DNA from 2 places in the Paenibacillus sp. FSL P4-0184 genome. Region 2 is predicted to be linked to the other one. Evidence: a T-box and tRNA genes for the amino acid it is inferred to sense, from the RefSeq annotation. Region 2 holds a T-box; the other holds one or more tRNA genes.
The links. The T-box of region 2 lies ahead of MKY52_RS15180 (valine--tRNA ligase). A T-box ahead of a tRNA ligase gene usually reads a tRNA of that ligase, here a tRNA-Val.
Positions count from the first base shown of each region.

Region 1: it has a tRNA-Val gene. The T-box ahead of MKY52_RS15180 (valine--tRNA ligase) is inferred to sense a tRNA for this amino acid. The anticodon was not compared.

Region 1 covers NZ_JBBORN010000002.1:575,709-585,191, forward strand. The annotation lists gene MKY52_RS24300 (stalk domain-containing protein) at 372-695, opposite strand; gene MKY52_RS24305 (fibronectin type III domain-containing protein) at 1,232-2,002, shown strand; gene MKY52_RS24310 (helix-turn-helix domain-containing protein) at 2,472-2,663, shown strand; tRNA gene MKY52_RS24315 (tRNA-Val) at 2,804-2,875, opposite strand; gene MKY52_RS24320 (hypothetical protein) at 3,007-3,309, opposite strand; gene MKY52_RS24325 (site-2 protease family protein) at 3,637-4,713, shown strand; gene MKY52_RS24330 (hypothetical protein) at 4,818-5,030, shown strand; gene MKY52_RS24335 (GNAT family N-acetyltransferase) at 5,138-5,581, shown strand; gene MKY52_RS24340 (DUF3892 domain-containing protein) at 5,667-5,906, shown strand; gene MKY52_RS24345 (MBL fold metallo-hydrolase) at 5,971-6,708, opposite strand; gene MKY52_RS24350 (copper amine oxidase) at 6,873-7,427, shown strand; gene MKY52_RS24355 (DUF1292 domain-containing protein) at 7,508-7,819, shown strand; gene MKY52_RS24360 (aminotransferase class I/II-fold pyridoxal phosphate-dependent enzyme) at 7,950-9,425, opposite strand.
Region 2 covers NZ_JBBORN010000001.1:3,484,619-3,494,101, reverse strand. The annotation lists gene MKY52_RS15195 (GGDEF domain-containing protein) at 1-581, opposite strand, end outside; gene murC (UDP-N-acetylmuramate--L-alanine ligase) at 863-2,242, opposite strand; gene MKY52_RS15185 (bifunctional folylpolyglutamate synthase/dihydrofolate synthase) at 2,249-3,625, opposite strand; gene MKY52_RS15180 (valine--tRNA ligase) at 3,631-6,267, opposite strand; T-box leader at 6,423-6,706, opposite strand; gene MKY52_RS15175 (LysM peptidoglycan-binding domain-containing protein) at 7,048-8,418, opposite strand; gene MKY52_RS15170 (RluA family pseudouridine synthase) at 8,780-9,483, opposite strand, start outside.

The sequences.
Region 1 (9,483 bases), on a different contig from region 2:
TAATGCTGTACAATTTACACAGACAAGTGGAGAAGACAATGATATCATTCCATACTTGAGTAAGGACGGAAGTGGATGGGTTGAACGAGGGAAGTTCCATGAAATTAGCCTTACGCCCGATACTCTCGGGCGTATTGAGGCTACAGTCGTCAGCCAGATATTTATTATGAGTCGTAGCGGAGGTAAATATTGAACATCGTCCAGCGAGATAATAGCAGCATCAATAAGTGGAGTAATATCGATATTTGAATTTGCATCTGATGATAATTTAAATGATTGGTCACCAAAATGAAGTTGTCCATCCTGAGTTAGCGCTATAGCAATAGAACATTGTTTTGCTATGTCGGGATACTTCTTAGCTAATAGTTCAACTAATTGGGTCCTTTTATCGTATAAGTTGTACTTGTTAATTGATCATTTTCCACAATAGTTCCTCCTTTCGATTTAAGATCAATGGACTTCTTCGTGTTGTCATACTCCAGTCCATAGCCTGTCATTTCAACTACTTCGCGTACTGGTAGATATGGAGTGCCTTTATATACAAGTGGATCATTCTTAAGTGTTTGCTTTTGACCATCGACTGAAAACGTGAATTTTGCAAGGGCAGCCTGAACAGTCTGAGTGGTCACAGCTGCGGCCATTTCTGCGGAACCGATTAACATACCGGCCACTAATCTGATGATTGCTTTCTTCAAGATACTCAGCTCCTTTAATTTCATATTACCATATATTATGGTAAATGATGGGAGGAGGTTTTATATCTGATTCTATTATATTTATTTCACAGCCTTACTTAAGCAACAAATTTTCATCAAAGAAATAATCCACAAATTTCCTGTCAACTCTTAATTATATTGTTAATATTTGTCGAATAACAGACTGTTTGTTCGCCTTTATTTAGTGTAGGATTTATGTATACATATAAAGGGAGATGAATTTTTTGTTGAATAATTGGAAAAATGGTATGTCTAAGTTAGTTCTATCATTAATAGTTTTAGTGTCGTTTTTTTCGTTTCAATCAAATACATATGCAGCATCGGTTGGATAAGCGTTACCTACTCCAGAGTCTGGCTGGCAGCGGATCGAAGATACAAATTCTACATTCGTTTATGAAGGCCCTTCTTGGGGAACATATACTAACAACCCACTATCATCTGGCCTTACACAAAAGTATACTCTGAGTCCTGTATTACATACTGTCAAGTTTAATTTTATCGGAAAAAGTATTCGAATGATTGGATATAGAGGGCTTGATAGACAAACATCTATCAAGATTACTATTGATGGAACACAATATGCTTATTCGGCAAATGGCGCAGCACAAGGGGTAACACTTTTGTTTGAAAAATTGAATTTAGAAAATAAGTTGCATTCAGTAGAAATAAGTGCTGTAAATTCGGGTACTTATACAATATTTGATTTTGATGCTGTTGATATTGACAAAGATGGAACTGTAATTGATGCAACCATAAGTGCGCCTACCAATTTAAAAGCAATAGCTGGAAATTCTAAAGTAGAATTAAGCTGGACAGTGAGTTCTAATGGGATAGGTTATAAAATTAGACGTAGTACAACAGCTGGAGGCCCTTATGAAACGATAGCTACTAATGTAACAAACACAGTTTATACCGACACTTCTGTAATTAATGAAACAACATACTATTATGTGGTAGCTGCAATAAATGAAAGTAGAGAAAGCAATTACTCTAATGAAGCAACTGCCAAACCACAAGGAGTAGTAGTGCCAGATCCAGAACCATCTGGTGATCGGGCTATACTTACAATTACTTTAACAGCTGGTCTTGAGAAAGAATTCGACCTATCAAATACAGAAGTAAAAGCCTTTTTGGAATGGTATGATACACGCTATGCTGGAACAGGACCTGCTAAGTTTGCTATTAATAAACATGATAATAATAAGGGACCATTCAGCAATCGTACTGAGTATGTGATTTTTGACAAGATCCTTACCTTCAGTGTAGATGAATATTCAGCTAAATAAAATTATTTACACATTGTTCAAGTGCCGATAAAATAACTGTAAAGAAGCACCGTACCCTGCCATAACTGGTGGGGTATTTTTTAATTCAGGTAAATATTCCTTACCAGTAATATAGAGTACATATACATAATGTTCCAAATTAATTAATCTATTATTATGAATAATGAAAACTATCAGTATAGAGATACATACTTTACTGGGGGGAATCCAGCAATTCTATATATACTCATACTTGGATTGGTTCTATTGGGATTTGTTTTGTTTTATTTAATCAAGAAATATCGAAAGAAGAGAAAGTGAGAAGTCATGAGCACTACATATATAGTCTTAGAGAGTGATACTGATTTCCTGACAGCAGACCTTTCTCAATAAAAGGTATCCGTATGGTTTCATAGCAAGATACGGTGGAAGGCTTTTTATAAGCTGGCCTTGGATTTGAATCTAGTAATCGAGAAGGAGGAAGAGAAGGGTGATTGAACAAATATATAAGACTACTTCTGATTATCCCTCTGTACTCACAGCAAAGGAAATCCAACAAATACTTGGTATCGGTGAACGTCAAACATATGAACTATTAAACTCAAGTCAATTTCATATCGTGCGGGTCGGAAAGATGATAAAAGTATCCAAGGATGTATTTCTAAAATGGTTACAGGGGTAAAAAAAAGTGGTGCCGATAATGGCACCACTTTTGCTTTAGTCAACTACAGGGCACCATAATGGCACCAATTCGTATTTCGCTCAAAACATAAACATCTCTAAACAAAAGAAAAAGCCTTATATAATAAGGCTTTCTCAGTATAGGACGGATGGGGTTCGAACCCATGACCCCTACCCTGTCAAGATAGTGCTCTCCCGCTGAGCTACCGTCCTGCGACGAATTTCATAATACCATACGATAGAGTAGGATGGCAATTCTTTTTTTACAATCTATAGGGATGATAGTTTACATAGTCTTTAAAATAATAAGAAAAGGGGACGCCGCTCCATCCCCATGAGCCACGTCAGATAAAGAACGGGAGTAGAAATATATCGCTTATACCGAAAAAAGGGATGCGTCGTGGAAAGAAGCGACGTCTTGGGAAAAAGCCAGGCCGGAAACCAAATTGTCTATACGCCGATTCGTGTGTGGGCATTCCGTTTAAACGTTCTATCATTTCGTTGCTAGGAACCGCAAGAGTAACATAGTTTTGATCTACATGGGCAATAAAGCCATCAAAGGACTGACCGTCAGTCGTTGTAATACCTACGTATTTGTTCATACAATTCCAGCTGACCTGTTGATGTAAATTTGCATTTGTATCCATAAATAACCTCCTCAATTGAATAACCCTGATAACAGTCTATGGTTCGTAGCCTATAACGTTCACGGCGTTAGCCTATAGGGTAACCATAAAATTCGGGTTATTTTGTGTGAGGTGGGGGTGTGTATTGAAGCGGAATCACTGTCTTTTCTTGAATAATAGTAAAAATTATTCATTATCTGTTGGTTTGATGTTGAAACGATTCTAAAAGTTGCGTCGTATACTTAGCCAAGTGCTTTTTTATGGAAATACTCCTTAAGCGCTTATGATAAAATGGAGGGTAATGTACAGCAGTTAGATAAAAATTGAAAGAAAAAGGAGCTTGAGAACTTGCCGCAAAATGAGCAGAAAAAGGATTCTTCCACGCCATGGAAATGGTTGGGGGGCGGGGCGGCGATGCTCCTGTTTAAAGGAAAGGCGATTTTGTCTCTTCTGAAAATAGGTAAAATTGCCGGGCCGTTAATATCAATGATGATTTCAATATGGGCTTATGCTTTGATTTACCCGTGGGGGTTTGCCGTGGGCTTTGTTCTGCTCCTGCTAGTCCATGAATTAGGACATGTAATAGCAGCGAAACGGATCGGGCTTCCAGTCAGCGCTCCGCTATTTATACCGTTTTTGGGAGCTTTAATTACAATGAAGAAACAGCCGTTGGATGCCCAGACAGAAGCTTATATTGCTTTTGGAGGTCCGATCTTAGGAACCATTGGGGCTACAGCCGTTTTTGGAGCGGCTTATTACATGGATAGTCCACTTCTCTATTCCTTGGCTTATATAGGTTTTTTACTTAATCTGATCAATCTGCTGCCGATTCACCCGCTTGACGGCGGCCGTATTGCAACCGCGGTGACGCGCTGGCTGTGGCTTGTGGGGCTCGTGGGTGGTTTAGCCATCATCATCTATATGCGTTCGATCTTGTTCTTTATTATTTGGGCGTTATTTGCTTACGATCTGTATAACAAATATGTGAAGAGACGCACTAACAATCGCCTTTATTCTGTAACGAAGAGTTTCTTAATTCCAGTAGAGCCACTTAGAGATGCAGGCTACATGATTCCAGGACCAGAGCATAGAAGAGATTTACCTTTTACTACTTACAGTGATTTGGAAAGACAGCAGTATGTAGGGGTGAGATGGGATCAACTGAACTACATTGGTAGAGCTACGCTTCCACAGCAATGCATCATTGAAAAGGTACGTATCTCGCAGCTAGAGCCTGTGACCTTAGAGAATGGGCTTCATCTTAAGATGAATTGTGATATTAGCTATTCGGTCTACGAGAACGATAAGTATTACGATGTGCCGGCTAGCTTACGCTGGAAATACGGTATCGCTTATTTTGTATTAGCTGGCTTTCTGGCAGGAATGATGTACATGGTCCATGCCGTTGGAAATGTGAATCTATAAGGGTTAGAATCGGGCAATGAAGTGATCCAATGGTTTATAAAACTCATGAACCGTCAAAGCTGTAATGAGAATAACCGCAGTTGAACGGTGAAAGGAGTAAAACCATGCCTAAATATTTGAAATGGGAAGTCGGCGTTTGTCTGCTGTTACTGATGGTTTTGGGAGGATGTTCCGAGGCGAAGCCAACAAAAGTCATGGAAATCAAAGAAATGACCAACCTAGATGGAAAGCCAAAAGGTCAGTACCCTCCATTGTCACCAGTGATGCAAGACACATACAATCGTTCGATTCCTGAAGAAGTATATTCTGCAGATTAGAGCAGCGTAGAAGACGGTTTCTCATGCTCAGGCTTTTCTTTCTAGTCGAATTTTTATATAATAGACAACTATCGTTGGATACATAGAGAGAGGAGTTTGGGACTAACATGGCGGCAGAAATCTTACGGGTAACTACAGAGGAACAGCTTCAGATGGGGCTGGATATTCGTACTAAAGTATTTGTAGAGGAACAAATGGTGCCGGCTGAGGAAGAAATTGATGAATACGATGTTATCGGTCCGAATGCGCACCATATTCTAATTATAGATGAAGGTGTACCTGTGGCTACGGGAAGATTGATTTATTACAAAGCAGGTACAGCCAAAATGCAGCGTATCGCCGTACTGAAAGATTATCGAGTCAAAGGATACGGACGTGTTCTGTTGCTAGCTATGGAAGAGCTTGCTCGGGAGCTTGGACTGGAAGCTTCGATTCTTGATGCACAGTGCCAAGCTGAGAATTTCTACAAGAAGCTAGGATATGAAGTGATTTCTACGGAACCTTTTTATGACGCAGGTATTCTACATGTACGGATGCAGAAAACTCTTTAAAAATAGCGCACATAATTTACCGTTCCATGAAGCAAGCTAGGATGTGCCATATGATGGCAAATCCAAGCGCAAGGGGCGAGCTGAAGTGCCAAATAACGAACGCGAAAGTTTCGTAGCTGTACAGAAAAATGGAGACGGAGATTTAACCAGTTTCCAGACCTCTACAGGACGTGTCCTGGCGTATGACCAAGCGCTTCAAGAAGTACAGGCCGGAAATATTGCCGGAGTGAATGCTTTTAAAGGTAAAGACGGAGGAACTTATATTCGCGGCGACGCGGATGGGGATCCAACCAACAATTTGGATAATCTTCCGAGTTTCTCATAGTTCTAAAGGCAAAGACCGTACAAACGTCATCGGACGTCAATGTACGGTCTTTTTTTTATCCTAATCAGAGTTTATAAATTACATGCTGCTCAATAAACTCCATCTCTCCAGTAAGCCCGACGAATTGAGGTTGTTCATCGCTATAATGCATAAGCTTGATGATACGTCGAACATCTTCAGGTAAAGACATTAACTCCTCCAGCGTGGTGTGAACAACACCTGATCCACCAAGCTGACAGTCATGCAGAATCATTCGGATGCCGTGCTCACGGACAAGGCGTATAAGTAGATCCGGCTGAAAAGTCATGTCCGCGCTGTAGAAAATCTCATTATTTATTAGAAGGGAATAGCTATCTTTGCCAGGAATATGCGGCGTATGTATGATCTCGAGCGTAAGAGAAGGAGCGAGCTTGTACGTAATTCCGGGTTTCATAGGTTTAACCTCGAAGATATCGGTCAGGGAGGCTACTGCATCTTTTTGATATAGTCCACCCTTTAAGGTGTTGTTCCAAAGTGGCTCAACAAGCGTCTCAGGTAAATGTAATCTCATAGTTTTCCCGTATACGTGCTTTAGCGTAAGTGCTAGCTCTTCCAGACCTCCAACATGGTCCGCATGAATATGCGTAATTAGAGTAGCGTTTACGTCACGGAAGGATTTCCCGATGGTATGCATGGCAAGTGGGGCTGTAATCCCGCAATCAATCAGTAGGGTATAATCATCAGCTAGTAGCAAGCCATTATTGTTAAAATAGTTTTTTGCAAAAGCATTGCCAGTTCCTAGCATTTGTAGGCTCAGACTCATAAGAAAGTACCCTCCTGAAATCGCTGTTAGCTAATATATCAACTTTGAACAAGTACATAATATCATTTTTCGGAAGATGAATGAAATATTTACCTACAATTAGCGCAACTTGCTGAGACAAAGTAAGTATACATTAATAGCATGAATTATTTGGAGGGTTTCAAATGAATAGATGGAAAAAAGTCACTTTATGTGTGTTTGCTTTTTCCTTGATGGGTGGCTCCTTATTGTTCGCCGATTCTGTGAGTAAGAAAATCAGGGTATGGAACAACGGGACGGAAATTGTAGACGGCGGTTATTTGATTGATGGAAAAACATATATTCCCGCAAGAGAAGCGGGCGGGGTAGTGAATTGGGATGGATCTGGAAAAGTGACGATTCTTAAGCCTAATGTTCATATTGTTCTTTTTAAGGATAATACGGTCTTTGGTAACGTAAACGTAGGCAAGCTTAAGATTAAAATATTAACCCAGGTAGATAGCTTAACAGAAGAGGTTTCAGCTGTAAAAGTAGCCATTACGGACCCCTCTGGTAATGTTAAGGATATTCAGTCGCAGGAGCTTGAAGGCTCGCAGAAGGATAATTTCTGGTTTCCGACCTCGGAGTTTACTTATGATTTTAAAGAAACCGGCAAATATCGGGTAGGCTTCTACATGAAAGCTTCCAAAAATGCGGATTACGTTCTTGTGTCAGAAAAGGTAATTACAGCTCTTAATTAAGGGTTCTAAATTGACCTGAACTAATCTAACGTGGTAGTATACCAGATGTAGGATAATACAATTCAAAGTGAGGTATTACAATGAGCGATCACAAACATGAGCATGGTGAAGCATGCGGTTGCGGGCATGATCACGACCATGAGCACGAGGAGTTTGTGCTGACCTTGACGAACGAGCAGGGCGAAGATGTTGAAATGGTATTGGTTGAAACTTTCGACATCGGTGAGAAACTATACGCGCTGCTGTTAGAAAAGGAAAATCCTGAAGCGGATGGCATTATTCTGCGCATGGAAGAAGAAGACGAAGAAATGGTATTGTACAATATCGAAGATGAAGAAGAATGGAAAGCTGTTGAAGAAGCTTACAACAATCTCCTTGCTCAGCAAGAATAGATTTTAGCGACTAAATTAAGCTGTTCTATTGTGTATATGACAGTTGATGTTTATATACAGAAACCCGATACTTATTATGGTATCGGGTTTTTGTATAAATGAATGAAGTTTTTTAGGAAAATGATGGGTCTTAGGAAATAGGATCGGCTTCTACAATCACTTTTATGTTCGTGATGCTGCGATCTTCAGGACCTTTAACCGGAAGTCCGATCTCCACATGGTCAATAATATAATCGATGTTATCCTGAGTGATAACTTCGCCAGGGAGAAGAATAGGAATTCCAGGCGGATATACATATATAAACTCTGCAATAATGTAGCCAGCAGATTCACGGAATGGAACTAACTGCGTATCCGCATAAAAAGCGTCCCTTGGAATCAGAGCAAGCTGTGGAATTTCTGGAACCTGAACCTTAAGTTCGTAGATTTCACCCTTGCTGTAATGAATGGCGGACAACACCCGAAGTGCAGCTAATAATTTATCTACTGATTCTTGGGTATCACCTGGGGTAATAAGGCAAAGAATATTATACATGTCACTTAGTTCTACTTCGATGTTGTACTTTTCGCGCAGCCAGTTTTCGGTTTCGTATCCTGTGATTCCTAAATGGCGCACATGAATGTTGAGCTTAGTTGGGTCATGATCAAATGTTGCTTCTGTCCCAAGGATCTCTTTTCCAAAGCTGTACAGGCCTTCGATCGTATTGATCGTTTCGCGTGCGTAGTTGGACAGTCTGATGGTTCTTTCCGCCATTTCATGACCGTTCAGCGCGAGATTACGTCTTGATGTATCCAAAGACGCTAATAAAATATATGAGGTAGATGTTGTAGTCAGCATGCTCATAATGGTCTGTACCCGTTGCGGGTTAATCAGACCCGTCTTAGCATTAAGATTCAGTACCGAGCTTTGCGTCATGGAGCCGCCAAGTTTATGCACACTAGTGGCAGCGATGTCCGCTCCGGCCTGCATGGCCGATACCGGCAGATCCTCATGAAAATGAATCAGTACTCCATGTGCCTCGTCCACCAATACGGGTACACCGTAACGGTGAGCCAGGTCGACAATCGAACGCAGGTCGGCGCATACACCGAAGTACGTGGGATTGATTACTAGAACTCCTTTGGCGTCTGGATGACGCCTTAACGCTCGTTCCAGCGAACTGGTCGTTATGCCGTGATCTATCCCAAGATTCTCATCCTGAACAGGCGAGACAAACACAGGCTTGGCTCCGGAGAAGATAATGGCCGACATCACAGATTTATGAATGTTGCGCGGCACAATTATTTTATCACCCGGTGAGCAGACAGAGAGGATCATCGTCATGATGGCATTGCTCGTGCCCTGTACGCTAAAATACGTATAGTCGGCGCCGAAAGCCTTCGCAGCCAGCTTCTGAGCTTCCTGGATTACTCCAGTTGGCTGATGTAAATCATCAAGCGGTGCGATGTTGATTAGATCGATGGATAGAGCGTTATCGCCGATAAACTCACGGAATTCGGCATCGGTTCCTAGCCCCTTCTTATGCCCCGGGATATGAAATTGAACGGGATTGCCGGCGGCATGCTTTTTTAAAGCTGTGAAGAGGGGAGTACGGTGTTGATTCATTTAATGCTGTCACAACCTTTCGCGAATATTAAAATTTAAGGCAAGCATCAGTATAACA
Region 2 (9,483 bases):
TAATACAAATACTGCGTAAGATTGGTGGAGAACACATTCATCTCGGGCTCCCAAATCAGTGCAACAAGTGCCCGCATCAGCATAATCGCTGCAAATACATAAAATAATACACCTAATATTTTTTGAAGAGGTGTAGCCTTTTTATTCACAGTTAGATGATAAGCCGGATAAACTACAAACAGTATAGACCAAAGTGAAGTACAGGCGATACGCAAGTTGGTTTGATTAAAAAATAATGCGATAATACTAAAACTGATTGCACTCAATATCGAAAGAATGATGTAATATCGCTTTATTCTTGGCCCCAGTACTCCCATCATCAGCAGTAACGCTGTAATTTCGAGACAGCACCCTCCAAGCATCAGAGCATTGCTAAGCGGAATGGACAACGCATGAGGGAGATAATCCCATAATAAAATCGAAAACCAAAAGAGTAGCTGCACTTCCTTTGATCGGATGAACAAGGTGGAGGCTGTATCTTTAACAGCGGTACTTCGATAATTGGTTATAAGCAGCAATATAAATAAATTTCCGAAAATAAACAAATAAATCAGTGTTCTAATTTCAAGCAGGGAGCTCATACGTCACCACCTATGCGAAAATATCCCCACAAAGTGCGGCTTTGCTTCGATAACGTATTCAGGTACTTTGTGGGGACCCCAAATATACGTTGAAAAATCGATCCTCTTCTGACAGCACTATAGCACTTTATAACTATATCAGTAAATACGTTAACAATACCAAAAAACACTTCCCTCTAAACTCCCTTCAGATAAACACAAGGATTATCTGAAGGAAATTTTGGGGAAGTGCTATTGAATAGAGAATATAAATATCCTCGAATTGACCTCAATTTGCAAACTTAATGCTTCTTCTTCAAACCGTCTGCCAGTGCGTATCCGACCTTCCAGATATCGCCTGCGCCCATCGTAATCACCAGATCACCTGGAGCAATACGAGGTGTCAGATCAGCTAGCACATCTTCTTTGGTTGGCAGATGTCTCGCGCCCGCATTACTGTTCTTAACGATAAGCTCAACCAGCTTCGCAGAAGTAACACCTTCGATTTGTTTCTCTCCAGCCGGAGAGTAAATATCAGTGATGATGACTTCGTCAGCTTCGCTAAAGGCACGGCTGAAAGCATCTAACAGGAAGAAAGTACGTGTATAGCGCTGAGGCTGGAATACCGCAATAATCCGTTTCCCTGTTGCCTTAGCAGCACTGATCGTTGCCTGAATCTCTGTAGGATGATGCGCATAATCATCAATGACCAGAATGTCATTGACTTCTCCGAGCACTTGAAAACGGCGCTTCGCACCATGGAATTTCACAATCGCTTCAGCGATTTTCTCGAAAGAAATCCCTGATTTCAAACAAGCGATTACCGCTGCCATTGAATTATAAAGATTGTACTGCCCGGGAACGGAGAGTTCAATCCGTCCAAGCACTTCTCCATTATGATTCATCGTGTACGATACTTGACGATCGCCTAAAACGATATCAGTGGCAATATAATCCGCAGTGTTCGACTTGATGCCATAAGTAATCACCTTACCTGTTACTTCAGGTAAAAGAGAAATCACATTCTCGTCGTCAGCGCATACTATAGCAGTTCCATCTTCGCGCGTTTGGTTCATGAACTGCACGTATGCAGCCTTAAGACGGTTAAAGTCTCCGTCGTAATTTTCCAAGTGATCCGCTTCAACATTCGTAACGATCCCAAGCCAAGGGTGATAGTGCAGGAAAGAGCCATCACTCTCATCCGCTTCCGCTACTACAAACTCACCTTGTCCCGCCTTTGCATTCGTACCTACATTCATAATCTCTCCACCGATAATATACGTTGGATCAACGTCGCACTCTTCCATCACAAGTGCAATCATGGAGGAGGTGGTAGTTTTCCCGTGTGCTCCAGCAACGGCTACCCCTTTACGTTCATTCAATAAACGGGCTAACATTTGCGAACGATGCAGAATTGGAATCTTAAGACGCTCAGCTTCCACCCATTCCACATTATCACTAGACAAAGCCGTAGAGTATACGACTAGATCCGCACCTTTTACTTGTTCTGCTGTATGCCCGATATAAATCTTGGCACCTTTAGCAATCAATTTATCCGTTAATTCTTGGGCAGCCACATCGGAGCCCGTAACTGTATATCCCATTTCTAGCATTACCCGGGCAATCGCGCTCATTCCGTAGCCGCCGATCCCTATAAAATGCACACGTTCAGTAGTATCCAACAGTCGTCACCAGCCTTTTTCAGTATCGGGTTGCTGCAAAAGTGTACCGCGTACGTCAGAGATTAAATACAGCGTACCAGATACGACGGCAAGGTCATCCTCCGCTGTAATCGACTTCAGTAGCTGCAGCGCTTTTCCCCAATTATGTTCTACTATGATTGCCAAGTTTTCCTTGGCATATTTCTCCCGCAGACTTTCTGCGATAACTTGCAGATTCTCCGCGTCCATTTTGTTCTGGAAATCCGGTTCGGTCAGGATGAGCGTATCCACTATAGGCAGTATATGCTTAAAGTAGGATTCATGATGCTTATTTGACAGCATTCCCATAAGTAAATTTAATTTACCGTATTGATAGAGCTGAGGCAGACTTTTTGCAAGACTCTCCGCACCTTCCGGATTATGTGCTCCGTCCAGTACAATCCTTGGAGACTTGCTTACCTCTTCCAGCCTTCCAGCCCAGAATGCGTGGCGCAAACCTTCAAGCACATCTTCATCCTCAAGCATAAAGGCCATATACTGACGCAGAACCTCAAGTACCATCATGGCAGCTGCCGCATTGCTAATCTGGTGCTCGCCTTTCATTACGATCCCAAGTTCAAGCGAACGAAAGGGACCCTTAAAATGAAAAGTCTGCACATCCTCCCGGATTTCAGTAGCCTCATAGCTAAAATCTTCTCCGGCAAGATAAAGAGTAGAGCGGCAAGCCGCTGCTTTCTCTTTCAGAACCGCTACGACTTCCGGCTGAGTTACGCAGCTAACAACAGGTACGCCCGTCTTAATAATTCCGGCTTTCTCCATTGCAATCTTCTCTAACGTATCTCCCAAAATATCCATGTGATCATGACCAACATTAGTAATCACAGAAACAATCGGAGTCACGATGTTCGTTACATCCAGCCTTCCCCCAAGCCCGGTCTCCCATACGACAACATCAGGACAAGAGACGCCCGCAAAAAATAGAATGGCCACAGCTGTAGTTACCTCGAACATCGTAGGTGAGCCAAACTCCGTTTCCGAAATTTCTTGGACTAGTGGACGTAATTGGTTAACCAGTTCGACAAGCGTTTCTTCAGAGATGTCCGTATTATTATATTGGAACCTGTTCGTGAACTTTGTAATATACGGAGATGTAAAGGTGCCTACTGAATAGCCGCTTTGTATAAGTGCACTAGTCAAAAAAGCACAAGTTGAACCTTTGCCGTTCGTACCCGCCACATGAATAAACTTCAGCCGACGGTGCGGATTTCCCAGCTTGTCCATCAACATCTCGATTCTATCTAAACCTGGCCGTATCCCAAAAGGGATTAGGCTCTTGATCCAATCAACCGCTTCGGTGTATGTCGCAAGAGGGGCGGTACTTCCGCCCCGATTTAGGTCATCCATGTCTCTTATCCTCTCAGCTCTGCGATGCGGGCAAGTACTTTCTCACGTTTAGCAGAATAATCTGCCTGCTTCGCCCGTTCCTCTTCGATAACTTTAGCAGGAGCTTTGGCCACGAAGCCTTGATTGCTCAGCTTTTTCTCTACGCGTTCTACTTCGCTGTTCAGCGTCTGTACTTCTTTTTCCAGACGAGCGATTTCTTGTTCAATATCAATGAGTCCCGACAATGGCAGAAGCAGTTCTGCTCCTGTTACTACAGCGGACATTACCTTATCCGGCGTTTCTGGATTCAGGCCAGCTTCGAAGGAAGATGTATTACAGAAGCGTCCAATGTAGTTGTCGTTACGGGTGATAATACTCAGCGTCTCTTCATTACCCGCTTTGATGATCAATTCAACCTTTTTGCTCATCGGTACATTCACTTCAGCCCGGATATTACGAACGGCCCGGATTACATCCATCAGCAGGTTCATTTCCGCTACGGCCTGCGGATTCTCCAGAGCAGCATCATACTCCGGCCATGCAGCCAGCGTAATCGTCTCCCCTTCATGCGGAAGGTGCTGCCAGATTTCTTCCGAAATAAACGGCATAAACGGATGAATCAAGCGCATTGTGCGGTCTAGTACATAGGCAAGTACAGACTGTGTCTTAGCTTTGGCCGCGGCGTCTGATCCGTAAAGTGACAGCTTCGCGAACTCAATATACCAATCACATAGATCGTCCCAAATGAAGTTGTACAGCTGGCGACCGGTCTCACCGAACTCGTACGAGTCAATTAGACGCGTAATCTCACGAGAAGTTTCGTTCAGACGGTGCAAAATCCAGCGATCAGCAGTACTTAGCTCACCCGAAATGTCAATATTCTCAAAGCTTACGCCTTCCAAATTCATCAACGCAAAGCGTGATGCATTCCAGATCTTATTGGCGAAATTACGCGCCTGCTCAACCTTTTCCCAACGGAAGCGTAGATCCTGTCCAGCTGTACTTCCGGTAGAAATCATGTAACGCATTGCATCTGCGCCATACTTCTCGATTACTTCAAGGGGGTCTACGCCATTCCCGAGTGATTTGGACATTTTTTGACCTTCGGAATCCCGTACCAAACCATGCATCAATACATCTGAGAAAGGTTTTTCTCCGGTAAATTCAAGAGCTGAGAAGATCATCCGCGCTACCCAGAAATAAATAATATCGTAGCCTGTTACGAGCACATCGTTCGGATAGTAGCGTTTGAAATCTGCACTGTTCTCATCTGGCCATCCTAGTGTGGCAAAAGGCCACAGATTAGAGCTAAACCAGGTATCCAGTACATCTTCGTCCTGTTTCAAGTCGGTTAGACCACTGATCCGGCGCGCTTCTTCCTCGTCATTTGCCACAACCAATTCACCAGTAGACTCGGAATACCATGCTGGAATACGATGTCCCCACCACAGCTGACGGGAAATACACCAATCACGTACGTTCTCGATCCAGTTCAGGTAAGTTCTCTCGAAACGGTCCGGTACAAAGTTAACCCCGTTCCCATCCTTCTGTGCATTGATGGCAGCTTCAGCGAGTGGCTGCATCTTCACGAACCATTGTGTGGACAAGTACGGCTCAACAACCGCTCCAGAGCGTTCACTGTGGCCAACTTGATGCACATGATCTTCGATATTGATCAGCACACCTTGCTCCTTCAGGTCAGCAGTGATAGCCTTACGACATACACTCCGGTCTTGACCTTGGTAAGGTCCTGCTTCTTCATTCATCGTACCGCTCTCATCCATTACGTTAATCTGCGGTAAGTTGTGACGTTGACCCATCTCGAAGTCATTCGGGTCATGAGCTGGTGTAATTTTAACCGCACCACTACCAAACTCTTTGTCTACATAATCATCAGCGATAATCGGAATCTCACGGCCGATAATCGGCAGGATCAACGTTTTGCCGATCAGATCTTTATAACGATCGTCTTCCGGATGAACAGCAACCGCTGTATCACCCAGCATGGTCTCCGGACGTGTGGTCGCCACTGTGATAAATCCGCTACCGTCTTTGAGCGGGTAACGCAGGTGATACAAGTGACCATTAACTTCTTTATATTCAACCTCGATATCCGACAATGCTGTACGAGCCGCAGGGTCCCAGTTGATAATGCGTTTGCCGCGGTAGATCAAGCCTTTATTATAGAGCTTAACGAATACCTCGCGTACAGCTTTCGACAACCCTTCATCCAGGGTAAACCGTTCGCGGGAATAGTCAAGGGAAAGCCCCATCTTAGCCCACTGCTCATGAATGGTGTTCGCATATTTATCTTTCCACTCCCACACCTGTTCCAGGAACTTCTCACGGCCGAGATCATGTCTAGAAATCCCCTGCTCACGCAGCTTTTGCTCTACCTTTGTCTGCGTTGCGATACCGGCATGGTCCGTACCTGGTAGCCACAACGTGTCGAAGCCTTGCATCCGTTTTGTACGAATCAGGATATCCTGAAGCGTAAAATCAAGCGCATGACCAATGTGCAGCATTCCCGTTACGTTTGGCGGCGGGATTACAATGCTGTATGCTTTTGCATCTGGACGCCCGCCTGCACGGAAATATCCACCCTCTGTCCAGTAGGAATACCACTTGGTTTCTGCCGATTTTGGATCATACGTGGTTGGCATTTCATTCTTAGAATCATTTGCAGCGGCAGCATCTGCCGCTGTATCTTGCAAGTTCGGCAACTCTGCCGCTGTTAGATTGTTTTGGTCAGCCATTCTCTGATACCTCCACTTGGTTACTTGTAGTTGGTTTCTAAAAAACAAAAAGACCCCTCGTCTCAAAGGACGAAAGGCCATTCTTTCGCGGTACCACCTTTGTTTCGCGCCAATGAAAAATAAACCTGCACTTCTCTCACCTTACGGTTCAGAAGCTTAGCGCGACACTCGTACAGATAACGGCTGCTACCGGCCACATCCTAACTTATCTTTCATATCCATGAAGACAAGCTCAGAAGGGCGACTCCGGGGCGACTTCGGTGGCTGTATCCTACGGAATGTCACAGCACTTGCATTCCGCTCTCTGAAGGGCTGACCGCCTACTCTTCCCGTTCCCAGTCTTTACTTAGATATTGCTTACTCCATAATACATTTTGAGTCATCCCTAGTCAACCTGAATAGGCTTCTACAGCGGGACTTTAAGCGGAATTTCGACTTATAGCGTGCATATGTCGAATTTTCATTCGATTCATCACTCTGCGTTGGTTAGATACCCCACATTCTAACGTTCTCCGGTCACACAAGAATAAACGCCTTCGACGTCCTTTTACGGACGGTAAGCGTTTATTTGAGAAATATAAGGATAATGTATAACGTGAAACTTATATATTCTTATATTTGACAAAAATCCCGATCTACTATCAGATCGGGATTCACCTATTCATATGAGTACGCATTGTAATTCAATTACGGAATGTACAACACTTGCCCTTCTTCTACACTCTGCCCAGACAATCGATTATACATTCCCAGCTCCCGCGCACTTAGCTGATACTTCTCTGCGATTGTATCCAGCGTTTCTTCACGCTGCACGATGCAAAGGCGAACCTTACGGAATAGGTTAGCGCCATCTGCTCCAGCAATGAATCTGCTCTTCCACTCCGTATTATTTCCGGCCTCTGGAATGATCGCTGCAGCCGATGCATTTCCTTCAGATAGGAGAGCCTCTTGTTCTTTACGAGAACGACTAGAACTGAGTAATGAAGAGAAGGTGAGATGCTCTTTGACTGGAGCCTCTGCTTCTTTCTTGCTTCCTAGCGCAATCTTAAGATCTTGCTTCTCCTCTGACTGTGGCACAGTCTCTTGAGAAACAAGAACTTCATTCGTATTCTCGTGGATCGGCTGAGCATTCTCTTCTTGTGCATGAAGCTCATTACTGGCCTCGTTTTCCGAAGCGAATACAGCAATATCTTGATCCGCATCAGCATTAGCTGCTGGAACAGCGGTTTCTCTTGAAGCAAAAGTATATTCAGCTTCTTGCTCCTGATCCGCTTGACTCGCCTGGCTAACTTGATTCAGCTGAGTGGCCTCAGCTTCATTCTGTGACTCAGCTTTAAACCAGTAATCCGCTATTCCTGCTTTGGAATCCTCTGTTTGCGAATCCAGACTATGCGTCCGCGCTTTCGCGCCCTTGTCCTTCTCATGAGCGGATGAGAAATTCACTATAGGGGACGAATGACCAGCTCCACTCGAGACCAATGAGGGCTCTGATGCACCTGCATTAGCTTCAGCATGCTCATGTTCTTCTACGGCAACCTCTGATGCATCCTCGCCAAAGGTCCACTGTGAATTTTCATAAAGTGCATCAGTTTCGTGTTCTTGGTTCACTGCAGATGCTTCGATTACCCTGTCATCACTGAGAGGGGAATAGGCAACTGTGTACTCTTCCTGCTGCCAGGCCGGTTGTGGTTGAGGCTCCGCACCACCGATTCCCCGCAGGGATAATACGCCTGTTATATTCACAGTACGCATCGTGAGCAGATCAATATCAAAATTCTCGATCTCCACCCCAATATCTTCAATCGAGCTGACGCGTGTAAGCGGAACAGTGATTTCAACGGGAATGGCGTGCTCCAGACGCTGTGTTCGGTCATCTTCGCTCCGGTAGAGTCCGGTAAGCAACAGCTGACCATATAACTCGGCACGATCCTCCCGCTGAATCACCTGGATTTCCGGAAGTAGTTCAACCTCCTCCAGCTCAGCTATTCCCGGAAGCTCTTCCGATAGGTGAATGCGTTCATAAATATCAAACCGCAAGCCGTGGGACTGATCAAACACGGGATATGTCCTCCTTCTTGGCATAATCTAACCCTGAGACAGGCCCAGAGTATAAGCCCAAAATGTTACTCCCCACATGTATATGCTTCAAACAGAAAGGCATGACAACTTTGGTAGCACTAACCGGACAGGATGCTATTAATTTCATAAATTCAGGGACTATTCGAACCTATCTGCCGGCCAATAGATGAACTACTCCGCATGAACAAAGTATTATATGCTGCTTTTGCTATTAGGACATAGATAGATGCTTCTTTCTGAAAAAACAGAAAATTATATACCCTACGAAAAAATAGATAAAAAAAGAACCGTAATACCAGCATTTGCTGATACCACGATTCTCAGGTTTATAACGTAGCCGTCAAGGCGCTTCAGACAGCAGCTCCCGCAGCTGAAGCATATCCTCCGGCCACGGATCGCTTACTTCCAGTTGTTCACCGCTCCAAGGGTGGCGGAAAGACAGCAGCTCGCCATGGAGCGCATGTCGGCCGGCAGCGCTGGAAGCCCAGACCGGGCCGCCATATAGCGCATCCCCATACAAGGGATGACCCATATGGCTGAGATGGACGCGAATCTGATGCGTCCTTCCGGTCTCCAGCTGCACATGCACCAGGCTCCCGCCATGCAGTGCTTCGCGTCCGATGATTCGAGTCACGGCGGACTGTCCGCCGGGTGAGACTCTTCTCCGCGCCGCATGATGACGATCGCGCCCTATCGGCGCGTCGATCACTTTAAGCGTAGGCGGCACTGTGCCTTCGACGATCGCGGCGTAGAGCCGCGAGATGCTTTTTTCACGCATATTCTCGTCTAGGACAAGCTGTGCGAACTCATTCTTCGCGTACATCACCGGACCTGTTGTATCCTTGTCTAGGCGGTGAATATGCCTTACAGCTGCACTAACACCGGTAGCGACATAATGCGCAGCTACAAGGTGATCCAGCGTTACACCTAAGCCACTGCCATCCGGATGAACCGCCATGCCTGCCGGCTTGTGGGCAACCAAGCAAAAATCATCCTCATACAGCACCTCAAGCTCTTCCCATACCGGTTCAATGCCGGCTTCAC